2 linked regions of the Aquibium microcysteis genome follow. The protein of the gene in region 1 interacts with the protein of each later gene in a pairwise test. Links are inferred from orthologs where the notes say so. Each region holds a gene or a part of one and is shown on either strand. Other genes may lie near its edges.

Region 1 (14,892 bases):
CCACGACCTCGATACGGTGCATGCGATCTGCGACCGCGTCTGCGTCATGTATCTCGGCCGGATCGTCGAGACGGGCAGCCGCGAGGCGATCTTCCGTGCGCCGCTGCATCCCTACACGCGCACCCTTCTCTCGGCACAGCTGTCGGCCGACCCGCGTGTCGCCCGGGAGCGCCTGCCGATCCTCGGCGAACCGCCGAGCCCGCTCAGGCTGCCGCCGGGCTGCGGTTTCGCCGCGCGCTGCCCGATCGCCGAAACCGCCTGCACGACAAAGGCCATCCCCCTCACCGCCCGGGCAGAGGACGATCACGCGGTCGCCTGCATCAAGACCTGACCCGGGCGATCTCCAGAAAGGAATATCCATGACCGGCCATATCGATATCGTCGTGAACGTGCTGACGCCACGCGAGATCGCCGAGAACCGCAACCCCACCGACGACCGGTTCCACGACCAGGTCCGCCACTCGTCCGAACTGCGCCGCGGCGTGGAGATCGAGGACTATCTGCGCAAGATGGACAATGCCGGCATCGAGCGATCGCTGCTCGTGGCGGTGCGCTGCGGCGACCTGCGCATCCGCGGCTCGATGGAGATCACCTACGAGCGCGTGCACGAGATCTGCCAGGCCCACCCCGACCGCTTCTCGGGCCTCGCCGGCATCGACCCGATGCGTGGCATCGCCGGGCTGCGCGAGCTCGACAGGGCCGTCAAGGACTACGGCTTCGTCGGTGCGCATCTCTATCCGCACTGGTTCGGCCTCGCGCCCGACGCCGCGCAGTATTACCCCTATTACGCGCGCTGCGCCGAACTCGACATCCCCATCATGATGCAGGTCGGTCACAATCTGATCTACCAGAAGGACCGCCGCCTGCCGTCGGTCGGCCGCCCGATCTGCCTCGACCAGGTGGCGATCGATTTTCCCGAACTGGTCCTCATCGGCATCCATCTCGGCGTGCCATGGACGGACGAGATGATCTCGATGGCCTGGAAGCATCCGAACGTCTACATCGGTGGCGACGCCTACGCGCCGCGCTACTGGCCGCCGCAGATGGTCCACTACGCCAACACCTATGGCAGCCACAAATTCCTCTTCGGCACCGACTGGCCCGTGATCGACCCGGAGGAGGCCGTCAGGCAGGTGGCCGATCTCGGCTTCCGTCCCGAATCCCACCGCAGGATCATGCGCGACAATGCGCTGCGGCTGTTCAAGCTGCCGGGCTGGCGCGAAGACGCAGCCATCGCGGCGGAGTAGTCCATGTCGACCAGCACCTACCGTCCGAAGACGATCAGCTCCGGCGTCCGCATCTCGGCGGTCCGGACGCCGCGCAAGGTCGCGCTGCGCGGCGACTTCGACCCGATGACCTATGCCACGGTGGTCGACCGCATCAACCGCGTCGCCAACCTCGCCCGCGACGGGCTCGGCCTGCGGCCGGGCGACCATGTCGCGATGATGTGCGGAAACCGGCCGCAATTCATCGAGATCACGCTCGGCATCGCCGATGCCGGCTGCGCCACGGCGATGATCAGCCCGTTCTCGACCCGCTTCGAGGCCGCCTACATCGCCAATGACAGCCGGGCGCGAGTGATCTTCGTCGATCCCGACTACGAGGACGTGATCCGCGAAGCCGAGTTCGAGCACGCGCCGGTGATCATCGTGCTGGACGCGCGCTACGAGGCGCTGCTGGCGAAGGCGTCGAGTGCGGAGCCAACGGTTCCGGTGGATTCGGGCGACATCTTCTGCATCCCCTACACCTCGGGCACCACCGGCAAGCCGAAGGGCGTCCTCCTCTCCCACCGCTCCCGCGTCGACCACATGACCATGGTGCTTGGCGCCTTCCAGGGCGGCTACAACACGACCTGCCGGACGCTCGCCTTCACGCCCTTCTTCAACGGCGCCGGCTTCATCGCCGCGCTCGTGCCGATCTGGTTCGGCGGCGACTGCCGCATCATGCGCAAATACGATCCGGAGGAGCTGCTGCACTGGCTGGAGGCCGACCGGATCAACAACATGTTCACGGTGCCGACCCACTTCCACGGCCTGTTCAAGCTCGACGAGAGCGTGCTGCGCCGTGCCGACACCTCGTCGCTGAAGGTCATCAACTCCAACGCCGCCGCCCTGCCGCACGCGACGAAGGAGCGGATCATCGACTATTTCGGCGAGGGCATCCTCTTCGACAGCTACGGCGCGACGGAGACGGGCGGCGCCACGACGATCCGCCCCGAGGAGCACATGCGCAAGATCTCCTCGGTCGGCCAGGCCAATCCCGGCGCCGAAATCCGCATCGTCGATGCCGACTGGCAGCCGGTCGAGAACGGCAAGCCGGGCCGCGTGGCGATCCGCAACAGCTGGCTCTTCTCCGGCTACTGGAACCGGCCGGAGGCGACGGAGGCGGCCGTGCGCGACGGATGGGTCAGCGTCGGCGACCTCGGCTTCCTCGACGAGGACAACTTCCTCTACATCGTCGACCGCGAGACCAACACGATCATCTCCGGCGGGCAAAACATCTTCCCGCGCGAGATCGAGGACGTGCTCTACGGCCATCCCGCCGTCGCCGAGGTGGCGATCGTCGGCAAGCCGGACGACTACTGGGGCGAGGCCGTGATCGGCTTCGTCGTGCCCCGCCCCGGCGTGTCCCGGCCGAGCCTGGAGGAGCTGCGCGCCTTCTGCGAAAAGCGACTCGCCCGCTACAAGCTGCCGAAGGAAATCCGCTTCGTCTCCGAACTGCCGAAGAACGGCACCGGCAAGATCATGCATCGCACGCTCCGCGACCAGCTGATCGCCGAAGCGAAGGGACGGACGCCGGGATGAGACGCGGCTACCTGCGGGTCGGAGACCGCCACGTCCACTACCGCCGGACCGGACATGGCCCGGCGGTCATCCTGCTGCACGCCTCGCCGGTCTCCGGCGCGATGTTCCTCGAACAGCTCGAAGTGTTCGGCCGGCACTTCGACGCCATCGCCATCGACACGCCGGGCTACGGCCTGTCGACGCCGCTCGACCACCCGAAACCCGAGGTCGCCGACTATGCCGACGCGGTCGTCGAGACCATGGACGCGCTCGGCCTCGACCGCGCCATCCTCTATGGTCGGCACACCGGCGCCTCGATCGCGGTCGAGACCGCGCGCCGGCATCCGAGCCGCGTGGCGCTCGCGCTCTGCGACGGCTATCCGGTGTTCACGCCGGGCGAGAGCGAGCGCTACCTCACCCAGTATCTGGTACCCGTCGAACCGAAATGGGACGGAAGCCACCTCGCCTTCTGGTGGCTGCGCTATCGCGACCAGCACGTGTTCTGGCCCTGGGACCTCCAGGAGACGGCCTATCGCGCCGACACCGACCTCCCCGACGTCGACTTCCTGCATCGCGGCTTCACCCAGATCATGATGGCCGGCGACGGCTATCGCACCGCCTATGCGGCGGCCTTCCGGCACGATTCCATCCCGGCGCTGCAGGAGACGCGCGCGCCGGTGATTCTGACTGCACGGCCGGGCGACAGCCTCTACGCCGCCTTCGCGACTGTCCCGGAGCTGCATCCCAAGCGCGAACTGCCGCGCGACACGGTCGAGGCCGCCCATGCCGAGGTGGCGATCATGCAGACGGTCCCGGCCTCCGCCGGTCCCGAACCCGGCTCCCCTTCATGGCGAGACGCGCAGCCGGGCGGCCGCTTCATGCTGCCCTGCGGCGAGGGCACGCTCCACGCCCGCGTCTTCGGCACGCCCGACGGACGGCTGCCGCTGGTCGTCGTCGCGCCGCTGCCCGGCGGCATCGGCGGCATCGGGAACGACCTCTCCGACATCGCACGCTCGTGGCCCGTCCTCGCGATCGAGGCACCCGGTCAGGCCGACAGCGAGACCGGCGACCCCGGCTCGATCGTGACGTCCGCCGCCTGGATCCGGCAGGCCCTCGATGCCTTCGGCTGCCCCCTCCGCGCGGTGCTGGGCTGGGAAGGCTCGGCGGCTCTCGCCCTGGAGATCGCGGCGGCCACCGGCGCGACCGCCTTCCTCGTCGATCCGCCGGCGGTGCCGCCTGCCCTCCGAAGCGAATTCCTCGATCGCTACACCGCCGACCTGACGCCGCATGTCGATGGACGCCATGTCCCCGTCGCTTGGAACCTCGTCCGCGACGAACGTCTCTGGGCGCCCTTCTACGATCGGGTTCGCTCCGCCGCGCTGCCGTCGGTGAGCGGTCTCGACGCCGCCCTGCTGCACAGGAAGGCCGTCGACCTCTTCAAGCAGCCGACCATGCTCGCTCCTGCGCTCGCCCAGCTGTGGCGCTACCCTCTCGCCGAAAGGCTGGCGGAGCGGCGGGCCGACACGATCGTCTTCGCCATGCCGCAGGACCGCTTCGCCAGGCTCTGCGTCGACGGCATTGCCCGGCATGAGGCAGACGGCTTCGCCAGCCTCGGCGCCGTGATCGCCGCGACGCTGTCGGATAGGCCGGCATGAGCCTTTCCGAGGACGACGTCGCCGGGATCGCGGCCCGGCTTTCGCCAGGTTCGGTCAGCATCGAGCCGGAGCAGCGCGCGGCCCTGTCGATGGACGTCTTCGAATGGCCGGACGAACGACCGGCCGACGTCGTCCTGTCGCCCGTCGACGTCGACGGCGTGCAAGCGGCAGTTGCCTGGGCGGCGGACCGGAGCATGGTGATCGCGCCGCGTGGCAGCGGCATGTCCTACACGCGGGGCTTCCAGCCGCAGGCCGAGCGGGTCGCGCTGATCGACCTTCGCGCCTTGCGCAGGATCCGCCACCTGTCCCCCGAGAACCGGCTCGTCGTCGTGGAGGCCGGCGCCACGTGGCTCGATCTCGACGGCGCCCTGCAGCCATACGGGCTGAAGCCGGCGCTCGCCGGGCCGATCTCGGGCGCGGTCTCCACGATCGGCGGCGCGGTGTCGCAGAACATGCCGGCCGGCATGCATCACGTGCTCGGCCTCGAACTCGTGATGGCCGACGGCAGCCTCGTCACCACCGGCGCGCTGGCGCGCCCTGGCTCTCCCGGCGCGCTGCGCGCCAGCGGCCCCGATCTCACCGGCCTCTTCATCGGCGATTGCGGCGCGCTGGCCGTCAAGACGGCGATCGCCCTGCGCCTGGTGCCCCGCGCCGCGGCGTACGAATGCGCCTCCTTCGGCTTCGGTGACGCGACGTCGCTGGCCGAAGCCATGGCCGCCGTCCAGGCGCGCGACACCAGCGTGGCCCTGATGGGGCTCGCCAACCGCAGCGTGCGCGACCAGGCCGCCGCAGCCAGTCTCGGCGAAGCGATCTCGATGCTGCGCGGCACGGTGACGGGCGCTTCGTCCTTGCTGCAGGGCGTCGGCCGCGCCGTACGCCTGGCGCTGCGGGGCGTCGGCCGCAGCGACCTGCCCTGGGGGCTCCACCTCACCGCGGAAGCGGGCAGTCCGGCCACCGCCCGCGCGATGCTCGCCGAGGCGGTGGCGGCGGTGCCGTCGCATGCCGCGCCGATGCCGCCCACCATCCCGCTGGCCATGCTGTCGCGTCCCTACTCCGTGCGCGGCATGCTCGGCCCGAAGGGCGAACGCTGGGCGCCCGTGCATGGCATCCTGCCGCTCGGCCGCATCGCCGGCGCGACGCGCGCGATCGATCGCTTTTTCGCCGATGCTCGGCCGCGCATGGAGGCGGAAGGCCTCTCGCATTCGATGATGTTCTCGGCACAGGACACGAGCGTCCTTGTCGAGCCGATGATCTACTGGCCGGACAGCCTGCGACTGGTCCACACGAGCGCGCTGAAGCCCGAAATCGTCGGGCGTTTCGCCGGCAATCCGCAGAACCCGCCGGCCCGGGCCCTCGCCCGCGAGATTCGCCGCGGCCTGCTCGAAATCCTCCTGCAGGAAGGCGCGATGATGGCGCAGCTCGGCCGCTACTATCCCTACGAGGCCCTGGCCGAGGAGCCGGCGCGGCGGCTTGCCCGCGCGATCAAGGACGTGGTTGATCCGAACTGCGTCCTGAACCCCGGCGCGCTGGGCTGGGAGCGCCGATGATGGAGCTGTCGACGGTCGGCGACGTGCTGCGGCGCAACGCCGCCGCGCATCCGGACAAGACGGCCTTCGTCTTCGGCGACACCCGCGTCAGCTTCGCCGGGCATCTCGCCCGCGCCGAACAGGTCGCCCGCGCCATCGCCGCGGCCGGCGTTTCGCCACAGGACCGCGTGGCGGTGATGTCGCGCAACACGCGCGCCTTCATGGAGGTCTATGCCGGGGCGGAATTGTCCGGCTACATCGTCGCCACGGTGAACTTCCGCCTCGCCGCGCCGGAGGTGCAGCGCATCGTCTCCATCGCCCGGCCCCGCATCCTGTTCTACGAGACGGCCTTCGAGCCGGTGGTCGAGACGCTGGTCGGCAGCGGCGTGCAGCTGTTCGTCGCCATCGGCGGCGAGCCGGCGGCCTGGGCCGTGTCCTACGAGGATTTCGTCGCGACCGCCGATCCGGCGCAGCCGCTCGCCTCTCCCGACATTGACGACATCCTGCACCTGATCTTCACCAGCGGCAGCACCGGCACGCCGAAGGGCGTGATGCGCTCGCATCGCACCGAACTCGCCGTCTGCGACTACTTCGCCACCGAGATCGAGATGCAGCCGGACGACCGCCTGCTGCTAATGATGCCGGTCTTCCACGTCGGCCACCGCTTCATGCAGCTCGGCGGGCATTTCCGGGCGGCGGAGGTCCACGTCCAGGCGGATTTCAGTCCGCGCGCCATCCTCGATACCATCGAGCGCGAGCGGATCACCATCACCCATCTCGCCCCGACCATGGTCAAGGCGCTGCTCGACGTGCCGGGCGTCGACGCGCGGGACTTCGGTTCGCTGAAGACCATCGTCTATTCCGGCGCCCCGATGCCTGTGCCGCATCTGGAGCAGGGCCTGCGGGTCTTCGGCGACGTCTTCCTGCAGCTCTACGGCATGTCGGAGGGCAGCGCCACGACGCTGCACCGTCACGAGCATCGCATCGCGACCGCGCAGGACCGCAGCCGCCTCGCCTCCGTCGGCCGCGCCTCGCGCGGCGTCGTCCTCAGGATCGCCGACAGGGCCGACCGGCCCGTCCCCGCCGGCGAAGTCGGCGAGGTGCAGCTGCGGGCGCCGACCATCATGAAGGGCTACTGGAACGACAGCGAGGCGACCGTGGCGGCGCTGCGTGGCGGCTGGTACCACACCGGCGACATGGGGCGGCTGGACGAGGACGGCTATCTCCACCTCGTCGACCGCGCCAAGGACATGATCATCTCCGGCGGCGAGAACATCTATTCGCGCGAGGTGGAGACCGCCATCGCCTCCCATCCCATGGTCGAGGACGTGGCGGTGATCGGCTGTCCGGACGCCTATTGGGGGGAGATCGTGCTCGCCATCGTCGTTGCCCGCGATCCCGCTCTGTCGGCCGAGACCATCATCGCGCACTGCCGCAGCCGGATCGCCAGCTACAAGAAGCCGCGATCCGTCGTGTTCGCCACCGACCTGCCGCGCCTCGCCTCGGGAAAGGTCGACAAGGTCGCGCTACGCCGGCTGTATGGCCGCGGGGCAGATGCGGCGGCGGGCTCCGAAGGACCGTCCGCGACGGCTTGATGATGCGGTCGGACTGCCGCGCGGCACTCGGACCCGCTCGACCGGAGCGTTTCGCATCGAGTTCGATGGCACGCCGTCGCGGCGACCGCCGATGCCCGGCTGCTGCTGGTTACGGCGATCAGGTCGTCCCGGAGCCGATCTCCTCGTCGGCGCCCCCTGCAAGGGCCACGAAGGCGGCACCGGTGGCGGTGAAGATGCGTTCCTGTTGCGACCATTCCATGCCGATCCGATCGTAGAAGGCCTGCGCATTTGCGTTTCCGGCATCCACCGAGAGCCGCACATAGGCCCAGCCGCGGCGCTGCGCTTCGGCGGCCAGGTGCCGCAGGAGGGCTTCGCCGACGCCGCGGCCGCGGAGTGCCGGCGCCACGTAGAGATCCTGGACATAGGCGCCCGGCCTGCCTGTCCAGGTGGAGAAGCTGCGGAAGAACAGGCAGAGGCCGACGACGGCGCCTTCCGTTTCCGCCACCAGCGCCTCGAAGGCGGGATCGGCGCCGAAGCCGTGGCGACGGATGTCCTCGACCGTGCTGCGGACGCGGCCCGTCCCATCCACCGCTTCAGCGATGCCGTGCAGGGCCGCGTGGATCGCCTCGGCGTCCGACGCGACGGCAGCGCGGATGGCAATGGCCGACGGGGATGCAGCGGTCATGACACGAACTCGCGAGCGGATGGTGGATGGTGCCCGCTTCTAGCGGAGGCCGGCGCAGTGCCGCAACCGGCGCGTCGCCTCCTCCGGTCGAAGGTCGCTAGAGCCGGCGCAGCGCTTCGGCGAGATCGGACAGTCCGTCGATGACGAGGTCGGGCGCGAAGCTCTCGGCCGGCTCGGCGCCATAGCCGCCGCGCACGATGACGACCGGAAGTCCGGCCGCGCGCGCGGCCTCGACGTCGGCCGCGCCGTCACCCACCATGACCGCGCGGGATCGATCGGCGCCCAGCGCGTCGAGCGCGGCGTGGAGCATGTCGGGCGCAGGCTTCCTGGCGATGTGCGGCTCGGCGCCCTGCACCGCCGCAACGTGGCGGGAGAAGCCGTAATGATCGCAGATCGTCCGCGTGAAGGGCATCGGCTTGTTGGACACGACGGCGAGCCGGACACCCGCCAGGGCCAGCGTCTCCAGGCACGCGGACGCGCCGGGCAGCACCGTGGTGAGATTGACGAGATGGCGGCCGTAGATCGGCATCATCTCGGCCACCCGCGCCTCCAGCGCCTCCCCTGTAAGCGGGATGGAACGCGCCGCGAAGGCACGCAGCACCAGCGTCGAGACGCCGTGGCCGATCATGGCGCGCACCTCGTCGACGTGAAAGGGCGCCAGGCCGTGGCGGGCGAGCAGTTCGTTGGTCGCCGCGGCGATGTCGGGGACGGAATCGATCAGCGTCCCGTCGAGGTCGAACAGCACGGCCTCCGGCAGGCTGCCCGCGGAACGGCCCTCGAGGGGCCGAGCCAGGTCCGCCGGGCTCATGCGGCCCGCTTCGTCGCGCCGTCCGAGGCGGCGCGGATGGCGGCGATGTTGGCGCCATAGGCGGCTTCGCTCCCGCCCTTGAACACCGCCGAACCGGCGACCAGCACGTTGGCGCCGGCCGCGGCGACCAGCGGCGCGGTGTCGACCGTGACGCCGCCGTCGATCTCGATGTCGATCGGACGCGAACCGATCATCGCCTTGACGCGCGCCACCTTGTCGACCACGGCCGGGATGAAGGCCTGGCCGCCGAAACCGGGGTTCACCGTCATCAGAAGCACGAGGTCGAGCCGGTCGAGCACGTATTCGATCACGCTCTCGGGCGTCGACGGGTTGAGCGAGACGCCGGCCTTCTTGCCGAGGTCGCGGATCGCCTGCAGCGAACGGTCGAGATGCTTCGTCGCCTCGGCATGCACCGTGATGACGTCGCAGCCCGCATCCGCAAAGGCCGCGAGATAGCCATCGACGGGCTCGATCATCAGGTGGCAGTCGAAGACCTTCTGCGTGCGGTTGCGAACCGCCTTGATCAGCGGCGGGCCGAAGGTGATGTTGGGCACGAAATGCCCGTCCATGACGTCGAGATGGATCCAGTCCGCGCCCGCCCGGTCGATCGCCTCGATCTCCTCGCCGATGCGCGAGAAGTCCGCCGAGAGGATGGAGGGAGCGATGATGGTCCTGGTCATGACGCGAAACCCCGCCTGCGCGGGCTCCGTTGATCGTTTCGCGGGCTCAATGGCCGCAACGGCGCGACAAATCAAGCGCCATCCGCGCCTGCGCAACCGGACGATCGGAAAGACTCAGCGGTCGAGGATCAGCATGTCCGACGTCGAGAAGCTGATCTCGGCCGTCTCGCCGGCCACCGGCGGCGGGCTGGCGGGACTGTTGAAGGTGTCGAGCGACAGCAGCGCGTCGCCGACGGCCACGCGCACGCGGATGACGGAGCCCAGGAAGCTCACCTCGCGGATGGTCCCCGTCACCAGACCGTCGCGGCCCTCGCGGCGGCCGAGCGCGATCGCTTCCGGCCGCAGCGCCAGAGACACCGTCTCGCCGGCCTTGCGGGCGGCCACGCGGTTACCCACCGAAATCGTGCCTCCCGCAATGGTGACGGCCCCGGTTGCCGGATCGGTGACCCTACCCTCGACGACGTTCAATGTCCCGACGAAGCCGGCCACGAAGCGCGTGGCGGGCCGGTTGTAGATCTCGAAGGGCGTGCCGACCTGCTCGGCGCGGCCATTGTACATGACCACGATGCGGTCCGACATCGACAGCGCTTCCTCCTGGTCGTGCGTGACGAAGATGGTGGTGATGCCGAGTTCCTTCTGGATGGCACGGATCTCCTCGCGCAGCGAGACGCGCACCTTGGCGTCGAGCGCCGACAGCGGTTCGTCGAGGAGCAGGACCTGCGGCCGCGCCGCCATGGCGCGGGCCAGCGCCACGCGCTGCTGCTGGCCGCCGGAGAGCTGGTAGGGATAGCGGCTGCCGAAATCCTGCAGCTTGATGAGCTCGAGCATCTCGCCCACGCGCGAGCGAATCTCGGCCGCCGGCTTGCCCGCGACCTTCAGGCCGAAGCCGATGTTTCCAGCAACCGTCATGTTGGGAAACAGCGCATAGGCCTGGAACACCATGCCGATGTTGCGCTGATTGGGCTTCAGCGCCGTCACGTCCCGGCCGCCGATGTTCACCGTTCCGGCGCTCGGCTCCTCGAAACCGGCGACGATGCGGAGCATCGTCGTCTTGCCGCAGCCCGAGGGGCCGAGGAAGGAGACGAACTCGCCCTGCCGGACGTCGAGATTGAACTCCTGCACGACGACGGTCGTGCCGAAAGCCTTGCGCACCTGCCGGATGGAGAGGAACGGATCGGACATGGGACCTCGGTTTCCTTAGTGCGGCTGTGCGGGGGGGCGCGGCGCGAAGCGCGAGACGACCTGGATCAGCGCCATACAGCCCCAGGTGATGGCGAAGGCGATGACGGCGAGCGCGGCCGGCTCGTAGGCGCGGTTGGCGCCGATGAGCTGGAGATAGGGCCCGAAGGCCGGCCGGTTGAGCAGCGCCGCCATCACGAACTCGCCGATGACGATGGCAAACGTCAGGAACGCGCCCGACAGCACCGCGACGAAGACGTTGGGCAGGATGACGCGCCACATGATGGTGATCCAGCCTGCGCCGAGGCTCTGTGCGGCCTCCGTCAGCGTGCCGACGTCGATGGCCCTGAGCCCGGTGTCGACGGCGCGGTACATGTAGGGCAGCGACAGCACCACGTAGCCGAACATCAAAAGGACGTTGGTGCCCATGGCGGTTCCGGTGAGCGGCAGCCAGGAGGACGTGTTGTAGAGGCGGATGTAGCCGAAGACGATGACGATGGGCGGGATCACCAGCGGCAGCAGCGTCACGAATTCCAGCACCGGCCGCCAGGACGGCAGCTTCAGCCGCACCCAGTAGGCGGTGGGCACGACGAGCAGGACGCCGACGACGATGGTAGCGAGCGCCATCATCACGGAATAGCCGAAAGTGGCCTGGAAGCGCGGGTCGAAGATCACCGCCTGGTAGGCGTCGAGGCTGTAGACCCCGCGCCGCATCTTCAGCGAGAACTCGAAGGTGCCGATCAGCGGCAGCAGGAAGTAGAGGACACCGATCGCCAGGAAGATCCAGGACCAGAAGCGGTTCGGCTTCATTTGATCCACCTTTCGCTGCGGGTCCGCAGCCAGATGTAGATGAAGTTCGCGATGCCGGTCACCACGATCATGCCGAAGGCCAGCGCGTAGCCGAGATGCGGATCCTGCAGCACGTCGCCGCGGATCTGGGCGAAGAGCAGGATCGGCACGATCGACAGCGACGAGCCCGTCAGCGCATAGGCCGTCGCGACCGCGCCGAAGGCATTGGCGAAGAGCAGCGCGAAGGTGCCGAGCAGCGTCGGCCAAAGGATCGGCAGCGCCACCATGCGCCAGTACTGGAAGCCCGATGCGCCGAGAATCGACGCTGCCTCGCGCCATTCGCGGCGCATGCCGTCGAGCGCGGGCGTCACGATCAGCACCATCAGCGGGATCTGGAAGAACAGGTAGGTAAGGGTCAGCCCCCCGAAGGACAGGATGTTGAAGCCGTAGGCGTAGATGTTGATCCCGAACCAGTCGCGCAGGACGAGCGTCACCAGCCCGAGCCGGCCGAAGGTGGACAGGAAGGCGAAGGCGAGCGGCACGCCGGCGAAGTTCGACGCCACGCCCGAGAAGGTGAGGACCGGCGAGCGCACCCAGGACGGAAGGCCGCCGAGCACGATCGCCCAGGCGAGCAGGAAACCGACCACGCAGCCGAGAAAGGCCGAAGCGACGCTGATGCGGATCGAGATCCAGTAGGCCGACAGGATCGACGGCTGGAACAGGTTGGCGACGTTGGCGAGCGTGAACTCGCCGGCCGGATTGCGAAAGGCGCCGGTGACGATCTGCAGTGTCGGAAGGATGAGGAAGAGGACGGCGAAAGCGACGAAGGGAACGACGCCGACCCAAGCGAAGGAGAGCTTCGGCCGATGGGCTGGCGGCGCGGCGGTGGCCGCGGCAGTCAAGTCGTTCATGCTTGGCCCGCCCCCGGGTTTCGCGTCTTCAGGGTGCGGTCTCCGCCGGGGCGGAGACCGCGCTCGATGTGGCTCGTGTGCCTTACTGAACGTTCGCGCCGACGACGCTGTCCCACTTGGACGTGATCACGCCCTTGGCCGCATTCTGCTCGTCCAGCGTCGGGAACACCGCCTTCTCGTAGGCTGCTGCCGGCGGCAGCGCGTCGAGGAGCTCCTGCGGAACGACGCCGCGGGCGACCATGTCGTTGAAGCGGATCGGGTGGCAGTAGCCCTTCAGCCAGCCGAGCTGGCCTTCGTCGGAATAGAGGTACTCCATCCACAGCTTGGCGGCATTCGGATGCGGCGCGTAGGCGCTGATCGCCTGCACGTAGACGCCGGCGACGACGCCCGACGCCGGCACGACGACCTCGACCGGCGGGTTGCCGTTGAGCGCGTCACGGCCCGACAGGGCGTTGTAGTCCCACCAGATCACGATCGGCGTGGCGCCCTGCGCCAGCGTGCCCGACTTGCCGATGGTCGGGACGAAATTGCCCGCCTTGTTGAGTTCGGCGAAGAAGTTGAGGCCGGCCTCGCCGGCAGCCTCGCCCGCCGCCGCACCGGTGGCGAGGCCAGCGGCATGCACGCCGAAGATCGCCTGGTTCGAGGCGCGCGGATCACCGGCAAGCGCGACGCTCGCGGCATATTCCGGCTTGAGCAGATCGGACCAGTCGGTCGGCAGCGTCTTGACGATGTCGGTGTTCACCGCGAACGACAGCACGCCGTAATAGTCGCCGTACCAGTGGCCGTCGGCGTCCTTGACGTTGTCGGGGATGGAGTCCCACGTCGAGACCTTGTAGGGCATCAGCAGACCCTCGGCCTGCGCCTGGGGACCGAAGGCCAGACCGATGTCGAGCACGTCCGGCGCCTGCGGACCCTTGTTGTCCTTGTTGGCGCGAACCGCCTCCAGTTCGTCGGCGGAGCCGGCATCCGGGTTCAGCTCGTTGACGGTGATCTCCGGATACTTCGCCTTGAAGCCGGCGATCACGTCGCCGTAGCCGCACCAGTCATGCGGCAGCGCGATGGTGGTGAGCATGCCCTCGGCCTTGGCGGCAGCTTCCAGCGCCGCGAGGTCCTGCGCCGACGAGATGGCCGTCGAGACCATCAGGAAGGCCGCAGTCATGGAAAGTGCTGTTCCCGTGCGTTTCATCATCTGTTCTTCTCCGTAGGGTGTGGCGTCGAACGACGCCTGCGACGCGGTTACCGGTGTCCCGTGACAATTGGATGAACGCCGCCGTCATCGTCGCACGAGCCCGGGAAAAGCTAGCCTTTGCCGGGTGCCACGGCAATCGGATTCGGTGCTTTCCCGGCTAATTGATAGGCATCCACCGATCCGGCGCCGATCCGTCGATCCGGCGCCGTCCACGGTTGTACCGATCAGCCCGCGATCGCCTCGTCGAGAAGCGCGAGCGCAGCTTCCTTGGTGAGCCGGACCGGATTGCCGCCCGCGGTCGGGTCGACGATCGCCATCTCGGCGATCAGATCCTTGCGCGCGTCGTCCATGGCGAGATCCTTGATCAGTCCGCCCAGCGCGTGCGGCACGCCGAGATCCTCCCGCAGCTTGAGGATCGCCGCCGCGAAGCCGTCGAAGCCGCCCGAAATGCCGCAATAGGCGGCGAGCCGGCCGATGCGCTCCTCGATCGCCGGGCGGTTGAAGGCGAGCACGTAGGGCATGAACACGGCGTTGGTCATGCCGTGATGCGTATCGTAGAGCGCACCGATGGGATGCGACAGCGAATGGATGGCGCCGAGGCCCTTCTGGAAGGCGGTGGCACCCATGGCTGCGGCCGACATCATGTGCGCCCGCGCCGTCAGGTCCGTGCCGGCGGCGACCGCCTTCGGCAAGTTCTCCAGCACCAGCCGCACGCCTTCGACGCCGATACCGTCGGCCATCGGGTGGTAGCCCGGCGCGCAATAGGCTTCCAGGCAGTGCGCCAGCGCATCCATGCCGGTGCCGACCGTGATGAAGCGCGGCATGCCGGCGGTCAGTGCCGGATCGGCGATGACGATCGCCGGCAGCATCTTCGGGTGGAAGATCACCTTCTTGGTGTGGCTCGCCTCGTGCGTGATGACGCCGGCGCGCCCCACTTCCGAACCGGTACCGGCGGTCGTCGGCACGGCGACGATCGGCGCGATCTTCGAGGCGTCGGCGCGGGTCCACCAGTCGCCGATGTCCTCGAAGTCCCAGACCGGCCGCGTCTGGTGCGCCTGGAAGGCGATCAGCTTGCCGAGGTCGAGCGCGGAACCGCCGCCGAAGGCGACGACGCCGTCATGGCCGCCCTCC
Region 2 (14,999 bases), 2.2 Mb from region 1 along the record:
CCGCGGGTTCGGCCTTCACGTCGAACTCGAGCTCGAAATTCACCGATGGGTCGTAGAAGCCGCGCACGGCTGCGAAGGGAACTTCCAGCTTCTCCGGGATGTCGGAGAAGGAGAGGCCGATCTCGAAACCGGTCTCCGATACCTTCAGGTCCCAGAACTGGTACTGCAGCACGATCGTCATCTGCTCCGGATAGCGCTCGCGCAGACGCGTCGACACGCGCACGCCGGGCGCACCCGTCAGGAAGGTGATGAAGAAGTGGTGGTTTCCGGGAAGCCCGGTCCGCGCGACTTCGCTCAGCACCTTGCGCATGACGCCGCGGAGGGCCTCCTGGGCGAGAATGTCGTAGCGTATGTGGTCGTCGGACATGAGGTTCCGTCTGGAGTGAGTCTCGATCCGGGTAGATGTAATGAAGCCGGGCGCGCGCGTAAACCGAATAAGGGCCCATGAGACGATCGTGACCGTTTCCGCAGGGGCAAAAATCGCCGCCCGGGGATCGGGCGGGGGCCGACCGGCCTCCGGCGCACGGGCGGGCGGCGCATGCCCGGGAGGAGTGCCGCAACCCCGCGGCGGCGCCCGGCGACGAACCGACGGCTCCCCTGGAGCGATCGGCTACGGATTCCGGCAGTCTCCGTGGAAAGGGAAGTGGAGGTTTCTGTTGCCAGGTACCTCCGAACCCCGCCTAGAAGTGCGAACCGCTAGGACTTGAATTGAAGCTGTCGCGCTGCTTACGCGGCGAGACGTGCTTCCGCATAGTTGTCGTTGGCAACTATAAGTTTAGCCCGATGACGGTGGTACCATGCCGGGCAAAAGTCCGATCTTTACACCCTCGTCGATCCTATTTCGCCCCCATCAGATGCCGCCCTCGCGGGTCGTGCGGCATGTGGTGGAGGCGCCGGGTACCGCCCCCGGGTCCGAAAGGCTTATTCCATCGGCCGTTTATTGCCATAGTCAGACGAGCTGACGGGACGAATATAGGGAGGAGCGGCGCGGATTGGAAGACCGTCGGCCATTGACAAGGCGAGATTCAGCGCGGAAGTTGTTCGTGCGTGGCGGGAGTTCTCTATACTCGCGGAGCAGGGCGGGAGGAAACATCCGGCAGGCATGGACCGCAATTCGCGTGCGGGTTGAATGAACAGTCCGAGACCAGGGGGAAGACGTCCATGGCTGATTATCTTGCCGATGTGAAGAAGTACGACGCGGGCGCCGACGAGGCGAAGGTCGCGAAGATCGTGAAGCATCTCGGCATCGCGCTGCGCAACCGCGATTCCTCGATGGTGTCGTGCAGCGATCCGAAGGAACTCGCCCGGGTGCAGGAGAAATGGTGCGCCAAGAAGTTCGGCGTCGCCGAAGACGCGGGAATGGCCGCCATCGAGGCTGTCTGTGCGGCGATGAAGGGCGACAACTCGAAGAGCCGCGTCACCTTCTACTATCTGGTGGCGAAGGAACTCGGCACCCTCGACGCGCTCTGACGCCCGGCCGGCTTGCGCCGGCAACGGTACATGGCGCCTGCGCCGGTCATGCTTCAGCCCTGGTGGTCTTCGGCGATCGGCCGCTGGTAGGTGAAGCCCATGTCCCAGGGGAAATAGATCCAGGTGTCCTGCGACACCTCCGTGACGAAGGTGTCGACCAGCGGCCGACCTTTCGGCTTCGCGTAGACCGTCGCGAAATGCGCCTTCGGCATCATGGCGCGCACGATGGCGGCCGTCTTGCCGGTGTCGGTCAGGTCGTCGACGATCAGCACGTTCTCGCCGTCGTTTTCGAGCAGCGTCGGCGTCACCTGCTTGAGGACCGCCAGTTCGCCCTGCGAGGTGTAGTCGTGGTAGGAGGCGATCGAGACCGTCTCGATGACCCGGATGCCGAGCTCGCGCGAGATGATCGCGGCCGGCACCAGGCCGCCGCGGGTGATGCACACGATCGCCTTCCACTTGCCGTTTACTCCCGCCAGCCGCCAGGCGAGCGCGCGCGCGTCGCGGTGGAACTGGTCCCAGGACACCGGAAAGGCCTTTTCGGGAAGAGACATCGCAGGGCTCGCGCTTGGGAGGGATGCGTGGCTTAAGCGCAAACCGTGCCGAAACGCAAGAGCCGCTGCCTACCGCCGCTCACGGCCGCGCGTCGCGGGCCTTCAGATAGACGAGGACCGACAGGGCCAGCACGACGGCATAGAAGGTGAACAGCGTCTGGTAGGCTGCGACCGGATCGCCCGGTACCGTCGCCTGCGTGACCACGGCGCCGGTGGCGAACTGCATGACGCCGACGCCGCCGATCGAGAAGAAGTTCATCAGCGTCACGCCGCGGCCGATCAGGTGCGCCGGCACGAAGGCACGGGCATGCGCCATCAGGAGGCCGTAGCTCGATCCGGACACGCCGATCAGCACCAGCAGGATCGTGGCGGCCGCAAGCGAGGCCTGCGGCATCATCGCCAGCACGCCGATCGCCGCGACGCTGATCGTGTTGCCCGCGACCGCGACCCATTTGCGCGTCCGGAAGACCGTGTCGAGCGGACCGTAGAGGAAGCTGCCCGCCACCATCGCGAAGGCCATGAACAGCGTCACGTTGCCGATCGACAGCGCGTCGGCGCCGAAGACGTCGGTGAGATAGGGCCCGGCCCACAGGCCGCGGATGCCGACGGCAGGCGCATAGTTGATCGCCGTCAGCGGGATGATCGGCCACAGCACCCTGAGCCGCAGAAGCTCGCCGAAGCCGCCGAAACCGACGCCGGCGGCCGGCTCGTCCGGCGACCGTTCCGGGTCCTTCACGAAGACCATGAGCGCCACCGCCACCACGAGCGTCAGTGCCGCGATGGCCAGGATCACCGGCCGCCAGCCGAAGCTCTCGGCCGCGGCGGCGAGCGGCGTCGCGCCGAACACGTTGCCGAGCGAGCCGAGCGCCACGAACCACGAGGTCGCCACCGCGAAGCGCGCGGCCTTGAAGGTCTTGGCGAAGATGAACAGCGACGCCATCAGCACCGGCGCGCAGCCGATCCCGATCAGCGTCATGGCGACGACCAGCATGCCGGGCGTGGTCGCCAGCCCGAAGACCGCCGCACCGCCGCCGCCGCCGATCGCCAGCATCACGGCCGCCGTGCGGCGCGGACCGAAACGGTCGAGCGACACGCCGACGGCGAACTGCATCAGCGCGAAGGCCACGAACCAGGCGCCGGAGGCCTGCGAGAAGTCGGCCTTGGTGGCGCCGAGCTCGGCTTCGAGCGCCGGCGTCAGCACCGCCAGGAACGACCGGTAGAACTGGGAAAGGAAATAGGCGAAGGCGAGCGCCGTGATTCCGGCCATCGTCTGATCCCGAATGCGAGGGGCGGCCTGCGCCGCGGACGCCTTCCGTCAGGAAGACCCGTGCCGTCCGCCTACGCGCTGCACGTGCTTCGGGCAATTGCCAGTCCGCTGGCCAGTCATGGACCAGCGGACCGTCGTCTCGAACGTGGACGTCAGGCCGCCCGCGCGGCGCCGCCGCCATTGCCGCGCCGCCGGCGGCGACGCGGCGGACCGTTGCGCTCGTCGGCGCGGCCCGCTTCGTGGTGGCCGCCGGCCGGCTTGCCGCCGGCGCGCTGCGGCGCCTGGGCGGCACGGGCCGGGCGTCCCTGGGGCTTGCCCTGCGGCCGGCCCTGCCGTTCCGTCCGCTCGGGACGCGAACCCGCGGGCAGCGGCTTCTGGAACGGATCGGGCTGGCCGGTGTGGTCCGCCACCAGCGGGATCGCCTTGCGGATCACCTTCTCGACCGCGCGCAGCTTCGACACCTCTTCGGGATCGCACAAGGTCAGCGACTTGCCGTCGGCGCCGTTGCGGCCGGTGCGGCCGATGCGGTGGACGTAGGTTTCCGGCTCGTCGGGCAGGTCGTAGTTCACGACGAGCGCGATGCCGGGCACGTCGATGCCGCGGGCGGCGATGTCGGTCGCCACGAGAATCTTCACCGAACCGTCGCGAAACCCGTTCAGCGCGCGCTGGCGGGCGTTCTGCGACTTGTTGCCATGGATGACGTCGGCCGAAAAACCGTCCTGCTCGAGCTGGCGCGTCACCTTGTCGGCGCCGTGCTTGGTGCGGGCGAAGATGATCACCGGCCCGTCGCCTTCGGCGCGCAGGATGTCGGCCAGCACGTTGCGCTTCTGCTTGGTGCGCGCCTTGACGAGGCCCTGCGTGATCTCGGCGACCGTCGTGCTCTGCGGCGCGACCGAGACGCGGACGGGATCCTTCATCAGGCCCATGGCGAGCTTCTCGATCTCGTCCGGCATGGTGGCCGAGAACAGCGTCGTCTGGCGGTCGGGATGCGTCGCGCGGGCGAGCTTCTTGACGTCGTTGATGAAGCCCATGTCGAGCATGCGGTCGGCCTCGTCGAGCACGAGCCAGCGCGTCTGGTCGAGCTTGACGTCGCCTTCGCGCACCAGGTCGACGAGCCGTCCGGGCGTGGCGATCAGGATGTCGACGCCGTCGCGCAGGCGCTTCACCTGCATGTTGCGCGACACGCCGCCGAGCACCTGGCAGGTGGTGATGTGCATGCCCTTGGACAGGAGCCGGATGGTCTCGTCGATCTGCACGGCGAGTTCGCGCGTCGGCGCGAGAATCAGCGCATGCGGGGTCTTGGGGCGGCGCTTGGCGCCGAGTGCGGTGATGCGGGTGAGGATCGGCAGCGCGAAGGCCGCCGTCTTGCCGGAGCCGGTCTGGGCGATGCCGAGCACGTCGCGGCCGGCGAGATAATGCGGGATCGCCTGGGTCTGGATCGGCTTGGGCGTGGTCAGGCCTGCGGCGAGCGTGCCCTTGAGGAGGGCGCCGGTGATGCCGAGGGCCTCGAAGCCGCCATCGGCTTCGGGGGTGGTTTGATTGGTCAAGTTCGTCTCTTTCGGCGGGCGACGCCCGCGCTGCGGCCCGGCGGGCGCAACCTGCCGTGGCACTCTTCTTGTTTGAACGACGAGGCGGCGCGCCCGAAACGGGCCGTGGCCGGCTGCGCTGTCGTTACCGCGTGCCTCATGCCCGCGGAATTCCCTCGCCGCCTGACCGTATCGTCTCCGTGAGAGACGCGACCGGTGAGGGGGAAGGCCAGACGCAACCAGGTCGATTTCCGACGAACCGGCAATGCCGGCCCAAGCGCCTGTCGCGGCATATGGGCGATAATGCTGGACAATGCAAGGACATTCGGCGGGCGGCACCGGTCGCGGCCGGCGGCCCGGGAAGGCCGGCGACGCGGCAACGCGCGCCGCCGGCTCGTCTCATTCGCCCGAGGACAGGATCAGCACGGACTGTTCCCGGGTTGCGCCGCCGACCGAGGTCCAGAACGCTGCGGCGATGAAGAGGATACTCACGATACCGGCTACGTTGGTCATGGCGAAACTCCTTTCGTTTCGCCCCGCGCGGCACCGAGTGTAATTGCGATGTCACGCCATGGCACCCCGGGCCCGGTAAATTTCTGGTCCAGCCCGTTCGCAGGCGTGAATCGGCAGCCGATCCGGCTAGGATGGGACGACTGCCGTGCCGGAGATTCCTTCAATGCCCGACTTTCCCGTCTTCGATCTGTCCCGCTTCGAGCGCGCCGGCCGCAGCGAGCGCGCCGCGCTGGGCGCCGAAGTGGACGACATCTGCCGCTCAACCGGCTTCCTCGCGATCAGCTGCCACGGCGTCCCGCAGACCGTCATCGACAGCGCCTGGACCATGGCGCGGGCCTTCTTCGACCTGCCGGCCGACGAGAAGCAGAAGGCGAGGGCGCCTTTCCCCGGTTATCCCTACGGCTATCTCGGTCCCGAATCGGAAGCGCTGGCGAAGTCGAAGGGGCAGGACACGCCGCCCGACCTGAAGGAGAGCTTCAACGGCGGGCCGCTCGGCATTCCCGCAGGCCTCGACGATCCGCAGGCGCTGGCCTTCTGCTACGCGCCCACCATCTGGCCGGAGGCGCCCGACGGTTTCCGTCCCGCCTGGGAAGCCTATTACCGGGCCATGGAAGACCTCGCGGCCCGCATCATGCGCGTCTTCGCGGTGGCGCTGACGCTCGACGAGGACTTCTTCGCGCCTACCATCGACCGGCCGATCAGCGCGTTGAGGGCGCTGAACTATCCCGAACAGTCCGTCCCGCCGAAGCCGGGACAGCTGCGGGCCGGCGCCCACACCGACTATGGCAGCCTGACCATCCTGCTGCCCGAGCCGGGCTCCGGCGGGCTCGAGATCCTGGCGCCGGACGGCGCCTGGCGTGCCGTGCCCCCCGTGCCGGGCGCCTTCGTCATCAACATCGGCGACCTGATGGCGCTGTGGACCAACGATCGCTGGGTCTCGACGCTGCACCGCGTCGTCAACCCGGCGCCGAAGCCCGACGGATCGACGCGGCGCCAGTCCTTCGCCTTCTTCCATCAGCCGAACTGGCACCAGGAGATCGCCTGCCTGCCGTCCTGCCTCGCGCCCGGCGAGACGCCGAAGTATCAGCCGGTGTTGTCCGGCCCCTATCTGATGGGCAAGTTCCAGTCGACGGTGAAGGCCGGCTGATCGGTCGGCGCCCGACAGGGGCATGCGGGCGGCGCAGCCGCGCGCCTGCGCCCTCCCGGATTGCCTTTTCCCGGCCTTCCGCTAAGAGAAACGCGACCTTTCCGGACATTTCTCGAGGGAGCCTCCCATGACCGCCATCGTCGACATCATCGGCCGCGAAATTCTCGACAGCCGCGGCAATCCGACCGTCGAGGTCGACGTGGTGCTGGAGGACGGCTCGATGGGCCGTGCCGCGGTGCCGTCGGGCGCCTCGACCGGCGCGCACGAGGCCGTGGAGCTGCGCGACGGCGGCCCGCGCTATCTCGGCAAGGGCGTCGAGCGCGCCGTCGAGGCGGTCAACGGCGAGATCTTCGAGGCCATCGGCGGCATGGAGGCCGAGAGCCAGATCCACATCGACCGGACGATGATCGAGCTCGACGGCACCGCCAACAAGAGCCGCCTCGGCGCCAACGCCATCCTCGGCGTGTCGCTGGCGGTCGCCAAGGCCGCGGCCGAGGCGTCCGGCCTGCCGCTCTACCGCTATGTCGGCGGCGCCTCCGCCCACGTGCTGCCGGTCCCGATGATGAACATCATCAACGGCGGCGCCCATGCCGACAACCCGATCGACTTCCAGGAATTCATGATCATCCCGCTCGGCGCGCCGACCTTCCGCGATGCCGTGCGCTGGGGCTCGGAAATCTTCCACACCCTGAAGAAGGGTCTGAAGGACGCCGGCCACAACACCAACGTCGGCGACGAGGGCGGTTTCGCGCCGAACCTGAAGAGCGCCACCGCCGCGCTCGACTTCATCATGGGCTCGATCGAGAAGGCCGGCTACAAGCCCGGCGAGGACGTGGCGATCGGCCTCGACTGCGCCGCGACCGAGTTCTTCAAGGACGGCAACTACGTCTACGAGGGCGAGCGCAAGACCCGCGACCCGAAGGCGCAGGCGAAGTACCTGGCGAAGCTCGCCGCCGACTACCCGATCATCTCCATCGAGGACGGCATGGCCGAGGACGACTGGGAGGGCTGGAAGGTCCTGACCGACCTCGTCGGCAAGTCGTGCCAGCTGGTCGGCGACGACCTCTTCGTCACCAACTCGTCGCGGCTGCGCGACGGCATCCGCATGGGGGTGGCCAACTCGATCCTCGTCAAGGTCAACCAGATCGGCTCCCTCACGGAGACGCTGGACGCGGTCGAGACGGCGCACAAGGCGGCCTACACCGCGGTCATGTCCCACCGCTCGGGCGAGACCGAGGATTCGACCATCGCCGACCTCGCGGTGGCCACCAATTGCGGGCAGATCAAGACCGGCTCGCTCGCGCGCTCCGACCGGCTCGCCAAGTACAACCAGCTCATCCGCATCGAGGAGGAGCTCGGCCGGCAGGCGCGCTACGCCGGCAGGTCCATCTTCAAGGGCTGATCCGTCACCGCCGTTCCGACGTCTCGAAGGGTCGCCGCAGGCGGCCCTTCTTCGTTTCGGGACGGTCGCCGCGAAGGGCCCCGTAACCGCCCGTTAAGCACGCCGCGCTAGAAGGAGGCAAAGGATGAAGACTGCCTCATGTGGACGCGTCAGTACAAGAAACGGAACACCGGCCGGTACATCGTGCCTGCCCTGGCGACGCTGTTCCTCGGCTATTTCGGCTTCCACGCCTTCCATGGCGAATACGGGATCTCCTCGAAGCTCCGGCTGGAGGAGCGCAAGGCGGTCCTGATCGCCGAGCTCGACCGCAAGCGGGCGATCCGCGAGGAGCTCGAGCAGCGCGTCCAGCTGCTGCGCGACGGCACGATCGAGAAGGACATGCTCGACGAGCAGGCCCGCCGCGCGCTCAATCTGTCGGGCCCCGACGAGATCACCATCATGCGGACCTTCGCTGAACAGAATTGACCAGATTTCGGTTAATTCCAGATAAGTCGAGCGATTTCCGCGATTTACCCGCATGACAGCCATGCAGTTTTCCGCGTGGCCGAAACCGTTCGTGCATGCTAGCTTTCCTTCATCCAGGGAGGGGAGAGACAAGGCTCGCCTTCCCGTGTCCGCGAAGAAGACAGGATCAGGGAGCAGCGCATGAAGGCGGCGGCGAAGAAGACGTCCCCGAAACCCCGGACCGATGCCGAGGGCGTCGGCGCGGTGAAGACCCCGAAGCCCGTCGAGTTCGACAAGGAGCAGGAACTCTCCGCCTATCGCGGCATGCTGCTCATCCGCCGCTTCGAGGAGAAGGCCGGCCAGCTCTACGGCATGGGCTTCATCGGCGGCTTCTGCCATCTCTACATCGGCCAGGAGGCGGTGGTGACCGGCCTGCGCATGGCGATGAAGGACGGCGACCAGATGATCACCGCCTATCGCGACCACGGCCACATGCTGGCCATGGACATGTCGCCGCGCGGCGTGATGGCCGAGCTGACCGGCCGCCGGGGAGGCTACTCCCGCGGCAAGGGCGGCTCCATGCACATGTTCTCCAAGGAGAAGAATTTCTACGGCGGCCACGGCATCGTCGGCGCGCAGGTCTCGCTCGGCACCGGGCTCGCCTTCGCCAACCGCTACCGCGGCAACGACTTCGTGTCGCTGACCTTCTTCGGCGACGGCGCGGCCAACCAGGGCCAGGTCTACGAGAGCTTCAACATGGCCTCGCTGTGGAAGCTGCCGGTGATCTACGTCATCGAGAACAACCGCTACGCCATGGGCACGTCGGTGACGCGCTCGTCGGCCGAGACCGACTTCTCGCATCGCGGCATCTCCTTCAGGATCCCCGGCATCCAGGTCGACGGCATGGACGTGCGCGCCGTGAAGGCGGCGGGCGATCTGGCGCTCGACTGGTGCCGCTCCGGCAAGGGGCCGATCATCCTCGAGATGCAGACCTACCGCTACCGCGGCCACTCCATGTCCGATCCGGCGAAGTACCGCTCCAAGGACGAGGTCCAGAAGATGCGCTCCGAGCACGATCCGATCGAGCAGGTCAGGGCGCGGCTCGTCGAGAAGAAGTGGGCGAGCGAGGAGGATCTGAAGGCGATCGACAAGGAGGTGCGCGACATCGTGGCCGACTCCGCCGACTTCGCGCAGACCGACCCGGAGCCGGATGTCTCGGAACTCTACACCGACATCCTGCGCTGACGTTTCCGTTCGATGAGCGCGATCCCGGACCCGACCGTCCTTCTGCTGGCAGCCGGCGTCGCCGCGCTGTTCGGATGGTTTTTCTGGTTCGTGATCGCCAGGATGTTCGGCACCGTGCGTCACATCTCGCGGATGCTCGACGACCGGTCCGCACGGCAGCGCGCCGCCATCGCCGGGCCGGTCACGCGGCCGGCGCCGCTCTGGCTGACCGCGATCCGCGTCATTCTCGTCGCCACGCTGGCCGGTCTCCTGGCCTACCAGCTCGCAGGCAAGTTCCAGATCCGCTGAAGGCGGACGATTATCATAGGTGAGGACCCCATGCCCGTGGACATCCTGATGCCGGCCCTCTCGCCCACGATGGAAGAGGGCACGCTGTCGAAATGGCTGAAGAAGGAGGGCGACAGCGTCGCCCCCGGCGACGTGATCGCCGAGATCGAGACCGACAAGGCGACCATGGAGGTCGAAGCCGTCGACGAGGGGACGCTGGGAAAGATCCTCGTCCCGGCAGGCACCGAGAACGTCAAGGTCAACACGCCGATCGCCGTGCTGCTGGCTGAGGGCGAGAGCGCCGGCGCTGCCGCCGAGGCCAGGCCCGCGGCGTCCGAGGCGGCCTCGAAGCCCGCCGCCGAAGCGCCGAAGGCCGCGGCCGACGATGCCGGCGGCAAGGCGCGCAAGGCCACCGACGAGCCGGCCGCCAAGGAGGCGCTGTCCGTTCCCGCCCAGCCGAAGGAGGCGGTCGCCGCCGATCCCGACATTCCGGCCGGCACCGAGATGGTGCCGACCACCGTCCGCGAGGCGCTGCGCGACGCCATGGCCGAGGAGATGCGCCGCGACGGCGACGTCTTCATCATGGGCGAGGAAGTGGCCGAGTATCAGGGCGCCTACAAGATCACGCAGGGCCTGCTGCAGGAGTTCGGCGCCAAGCGCGTCGTCGACACGCCGATCACCGAGCATGGCTTTGCCGGCGTCGGCGTCGGCGCGGCGATGGCCGGGCTGAAGCCGATCGTCGAGTTCATGACCTTCAACTTCGCCATGCAGGCGATCGACCAGATCGTCAACTCCGCCGCCAAGACCCTCTACATGTCCGGCGGCCAGATGGGCGCGCCGATCGTCTTCCGCGGTCCCAACGGTGCCGCCGCGCGCGTCGCCGCCCAGCACAGCCAGGACTATGCCGCCTGGTACGGCCACATTCCGGGCCTCAAGGTGATCCAGCCCTACACCGCCGCCGATGCCAAGGGCCTGCTCAAGGCGGCGATCCGCGACCCCAATCCGGTGATCTTCCTCGAGAACGAGATCCTCTACGGCCAGACCTTCGACGTGCCGAAGCTCGACGATTTCGTGCTGCCGATCGGCAAGGCGCGCATCCACCGCAAGGGCAGGGATGCCACGATCGTCTCCTTCGGCATCGGCATGACCTATGCCGTGAAGGCCGCCGACAGGCTGGCCGAGGAAGGCATCGACGTCGAGATCGTCGACCTCAGGACCATCCGTCCGATGGACCTCGACACCGTGATCGAGAGCGTGAAGAAGACCAACCGCCTCGTCACGGTCGAGGAAGGCTTTCCGCAGTCGTCCGTCGGCGACCACATCGCCAGCCAGGTGATGCAGCGCGCCTTCGACCATCTCGACGCGCCCGTCATCACCATCTGCGGCAAGGACGTCCCGATGCCCTACGCCGCCAACCTCGAAAAGCTCGCGCTGCCGAACGTCGGCGAGGTGGTCGAGGCGGTGAAGGCGGTGTGCTACCGTCGCTGATCGAAGGTCGGGAGGGACCGCGAAGTGAGCGCATCCGCAACGGACAGGAAGAAGCCGGCGACCTATGCCGACCTCGAGGCCGTGCCGGAGCATCTGGTCGCGGAGATCATCGACGGCGTGCTGCGGACGCACCCGCGGCCGTCGCGCAGGCATGTCGCCGCCGCGAGTTCGCTCGGAGACGAACTCGTTGGCCCCTTTCAAAAGGGGCGCGGGGGACCTGGTGGCTGGTTGATCCTCGACGAGCCCGAGATTCATCTCCGCGACGACGTCGTGGTGCCTGATCTCGCCGGGTGGCGGCGGGACCGTCTTGTGGACCACCCGGAAACGAACTTTTTTACCGTAGCTCCGGATTGGATTTGCGAAGTCCTGTCGGGGTCGACGGAACGGCGGGATCGGACCGTGAAGCGGAAAATCTATGCGCGGCACGGTGTATCGTTCCTCTGGCTGGTCGACCCGCGCCAGCAGATGCTCGAAGCATTCGCACTGGTGGACGGTGCGTGGGTGCTTCGTGGAACGTGGAACTCCGACGACGAAGTCCGCGCGCCGCCCTTCGACGCCATTGCCTTCTCGCTCGCCGACCTGTGGCCATTCGACCCGCCGCTCGGCATGAACGAAGACCCGACACCCTACTACGCCGGAGACAGATAGATGCCGATCAACATCACCATGCCGGCCCTCTCGCCCACGATGGAGGAGGGCAACCTCGCCAAGTGGCTGGTCAAGGAAGGCGACCACGTCGCGCCCGGCGACGTCATCGCCGAGATCGAGACCGACAAGGCGACCATGGAAGTGGAGGCCGTCGACGAGGGCACGGTGGCGAAGCTCGTCGTCCCGGCCGGCACCGAAGGCGTCAAGGTCAACGCGGTGATCGCGATCCTGGCCGCCGAGGGCGAGGATGCGGGGGATGCCGCCAAGGGCGGCGGCGAAGCCGCGCCCGCCAAGGCCGAGGCGAAGCAGGACGAGGCGCCTATCTCCCCACCCGTGGGGGAGATGTCGGCGAAGCCGACAGAGGGGGGCGCTGCCCCGCCGACCTCTCCGTCCGTCACGCCCCCCTCTGCCCTGCCGGGCATCTCCCCCACGAGGGGGGAGATCAGCCAATCCCGCATCTTCGCGTCCCCGCTCGCCCGCCGCATCGCCAAGGATGCCGGCGTGGACCTCTCCGCCATCGAGGGCTCCGGCCCGCATGGCCGCGTGGTGAAGGCCGACGTCGAGAAGGCGGTCGCCGGTGGTGCCAAGGCCGCAGCCCCGGCGCAGAAGGCAGCCCCCGCCGCCGCAGAAGCCCCCGCCGCCGCACCCGCCGCCAGGCCCATGTCCGACGACACCGTGCTGAAGCTCTTCGAGGAGGGGTCCTACGACCTCATCCCGCATGACGGCATGCGCCGGACGATCGCCGCGCGGCTGACCGAATCGCACCAGACGGTGCCGTCCTATTTCGTCTCGATGGACTGCGAGATCGACGCGCTCCTGAAGCTGCGCGCCGAGATCAACGCCGCCTCGCCGATGCTGAAGACCGAGAAGGGCGAGGTTCCGGCCTACAAGCTCTCCGTCAACGACTTCATCATCAAGGCGATGGCGCTGGCGCTGCGCGACGTGCCGATGGCCAACGCCTCCTGGACCTCGACGGCCCGCGTCCGCCACAAGCACTCCGACGTCGGCGTCGCGGTGGCGATCCCCGACGGGCTGATCACGCCGATCATCCGCAAGGCCGAACAGAAGACGCTCTCCGTCATCTCCAACGAGATGAAGGACCTCGCCAGACGCGCCCGCGACAAGAAGCTGAAGCCGCAGGAATACCAGGGCGGCACGACGGCCGTGTCGAACCTCGGCATGTTCGGCGTCTCGAACTTCACCTCCATCATCAACCCGCCGCACGCCTCGATCGTCTCGATCGGCGCAGGCGTCGAGAAGCCGGTGGTGAAGAAGGGCGCGGTCGCCATCGCCACCATCATGACCGCCACCTTCGCCTTCGACCACCGCGTCATCGACGGCGCGCTGGGCGCGGAACTCGCGGCCGCCTTCCAGCGCCACATCGAGAAGCCGATGGGGATGCTGGTTTAGCTGTAACCCTCCCCGCAAGGGGGAGGAGAGCATCGGAGTCATCCATGAAAACCGTCCTCTGCTACGGCGATTCCCTCACCTGGGGCTACAACGCCGAAGGCCCGTCCCGCCACGCTTATGCCGACCGCTGGCCGAGCGTGCTGCAGGCCGCACTCGGGCACCAGGCGGTGGTCATCGCGGAGGGGCTGAACGGCCGCACCACCGCCTTCGACGATCATCTGGGCGGGGCCGACCGCAACGGCGCGCGCGCGCTGCCCGTCTCGCTGGTCAGCCACGGCCCGCTCGACCTCGTGATCCTGCTGCTCGGCACCAACGACATGAAGCCCTTCGTCTGCGGCCGCGCCATCGGCGCCAAGCAGGGCATGCGGCGGCTGATCGACATCGTGCGCGGCACCGCCTATCCGCTCGGCGCCCCGCCGCCCGAGATCCTGATCGTCGCGCCGCCGCCGCTCTCCGAGACCGCCGATCCCGATTTCGCGGCGATGTTCGAGGGCGGCATCGAGCAGTCCGGGATGCTGGCGAGCCTTTACGGCGATCTCGCCGACGACACGCAGTGCGGCTTCTTCGACGCCGCCTCGATCGTCGAGACGACGCCGCTCGACGGCGTCCACCTCGATGCGCAGGCCACGCGCGCGCTCGGCAAGGCGCTGGAACCGATCGTGCGCATGATGCTCGGACTGTAGAACACGACCACCTGCGAAAGGACCGTTGATCGAAATCAAGGAGCGGCGACCGTGCGGCGATAGCCTGACGACATCGAAACGGGAGACCAACAGATGTCGCACACACCGCACGAACTGGCCGAGGAGTTTCCGCAGCACGGCGCGCTGATCCACCACATGCGCCTGACCGATGGCCATTTCCACCGGCTGGCCAACGCGTATCATGAGGTGAACCGCGAGATTCACCGCGCCGAGACCGACGTCGAGCCGATGGACGACCTGCACGTCGCCGAGCTGCGCAAGCGGCGGATGCGGCTGAAGGACGAGATCTACACCATGCTGGTGCGGCACGAGCCGTCGCCGGCACCCGTGACGGAGGGGTGAGGGCAGGGCTCCGCTCCTCCCGAGACCGGCGGCAGGGCAACCCCTGCGCCGCCGACCTTTGAGGAGCGAAGCGCATGTCCGAGACCTATGACGTCATCATCATCGGCGGCGGCCCCGGCGGCTATGTCACCGCGGTTCGCGCCGCCCAGCTCGGCCTGAAGACCGCCGTCGTCGAGCGCGAGCATCTCGGCGGCATCTGCTCCAACTGGGGCTGCATCCCCACCAAGGCGCTCTTGCGCTCGGCCGAGGTGCTGCATCTGGCCGAACACGCGAAGGACTACGGGCTCTCGCTCGAAGGCCGCATCTCGCCCGACCTGAAGGCGGTCGTCGAGCGTTCGCGCGGCGTCGCCGGCCGCATGAATTCCGGCGTCGCCTTCCTGATGAAGAAGAACAAGGTCGACGTCATCTGGGGCGAGGCGAAGATCACGAAGGCCGGCAAGGGCGCCGCCGAGATCGTCGTGTCGAAGCCGTCGAAGAAGCCCATGCAGCCGCAGCATCCGGCGCCGAAGAACACGAAGGGCGAGGGCACCTACGCGGCGAAGCACCTGATCGTGGCCACCGGCGCCCGCCCGCGC

The links.
Region 2: the proteins of rpe (region 1) and eno interact in binary tests that used the Escherichia coli proteins (3 or more experiments, as listed by UniProt). The link is inferred for Aquibium microcysteis from one-to-one orthologs.

The regions. Positions count from the first base shown.
Region 1 is NZ_CP061080.1:3,533,914-3,548,805, forward strand. The notes cover bases 7,852-10,567. They hold rpe (ribulose-phosphate 3-epimerase), read right to left. Parts: upstream 9,694-10,567; coding sequence 9,010-9,693; downstream 7,852-9,009. Other genes in these bases: IAI54_RS16465 (GNAT family N-acetyltransferase), read right to left, coding at 7,852-8,205; IAI54_RS16470 (HAD family hydrolase), read right to left, coding at 8,303-9,013; IAI54_RS16480 (ABC transporter ATP-binding protein), read right to left, coding at 9,808-10,567. In the rest of the region: IAI54_RS16435 (ABC transporter ATP-binding protein), read left to right, coding at 1-331; IAI54_RS16440 (amidohydrolase family protein), read left to right, coding at 360-1,247; IAI54_RS16445 (class I adenylate-forming enzyme family protein), read left to right, coding at 1,251-2,804; IAI54_RS16450 (alpha/beta fold hydrolase), read left to right, coding at 2,801-4,438; IAI54_RS16455 (FAD-binding oxidoreductase), read left to right, coding at 4,435-5,985; IAI54_RS16460 (class I adenylate-forming enzyme family protein), read left to right, coding at 5,982-7,559; more of IAI54_RS16465, read right to left, coding at 7,678-7,851; more of IAI54_RS16480, read right to left, coding at 10,568-10,875; IAI54_RS16485 (ABC transporter permease), read right to left, coding at 10,891-11,682; IAI54_RS16490 (ABC transporter permease), read right to left, coding at 11,679-12,572; IAI54_RS16495 (ABC transporter substrate-binding protein), read right to left, coding at 12,655-13,761; IAI54_RS16500 (iron-containing alcohol dehydrogenase), read right to left, coding at 13,986-14,892. UniProt on the Escherichia coli protein: Catalyzes the reversible epimerization of D-ribulose 5-phosphate to D-xylulose 5-phosphate.
Region 2 is NZ_CP061080.1:1,336,793-1,351,791, forward strand. The notes cover bases 5,916-8,738. They hold eno (phosphopyruvate hydratase), read left to right. Parts: upstream 5,916-6,601; coding sequence 6,602-7,876; downstream 7,877-8,738. Other genes in these bases: IAI54_RS06150 (isopenicillin N synthase family dioxygenase), read left to right, coding at 5,916-6,474; IAI54_RS06160 (FtsB family cell division protein), read left to right, coding at 8,015-8,341; pdhA (pyruvate dehydrogenase (acetyl-transferring) E1 component subunit alpha), read left to right, coding at 8,522-8,738. Also shown: IAI54_RS06120 (SspB family protein), read right to left, coding at 1-367; IAI54_RS06130 (DUF2853 family protein), read left to right, coding at 1,162-1,470; gpt (xanthine phosphoribosyltransferase), read right to left, coding at 1,524-2,021; IAI54_RS06140 (MFS transporter), read right to left, coding at 2,101-3,288; IAI54_RS06145 (DEAD/DEAH box helicase), read right to left, coding at 3,441-5,081; more of IAI54_RS06150, read left to right, coding at 5,491-5,915; more of pdhA, read left to right, coding at 8,739-9,565; IAI54_RS06170 (hypothetical protein), read left to right, coding at 9,578-9,853; IAI54_RS06175 (pyruvate dehydrogenase complex E1 component subunit beta), read left to right, coding at 9,884-11,320; IAI54_RS06180 (Uma2 family endonuclease), read left to right, coding at 11,345-11,968; IAI54_RS06185 (pyruvate dehydrogenase complex dihydrolipoamide acetyltransferase), read left to right, coding at 12,008-13,378; IAI54_RS06190 (SGNH/GDSL hydrolase family protein), read left to right, coding at 13,423-14,061; IAI54_RS06195 (HP1242/YdcH family protein), read left to right, coding at 14,155-14,424; lpdA (dihydrolipoyl dehydrogenase), read left to right, coding at 14,499-14,999. UniProt on the Escherichia coli protein: Catalyzes the reversible conversion of 2-phosphoglycerate (2-PG) into phosphoenolpyruvate (PEP). It is essential for the degradation of carbohydrates via glycolysis.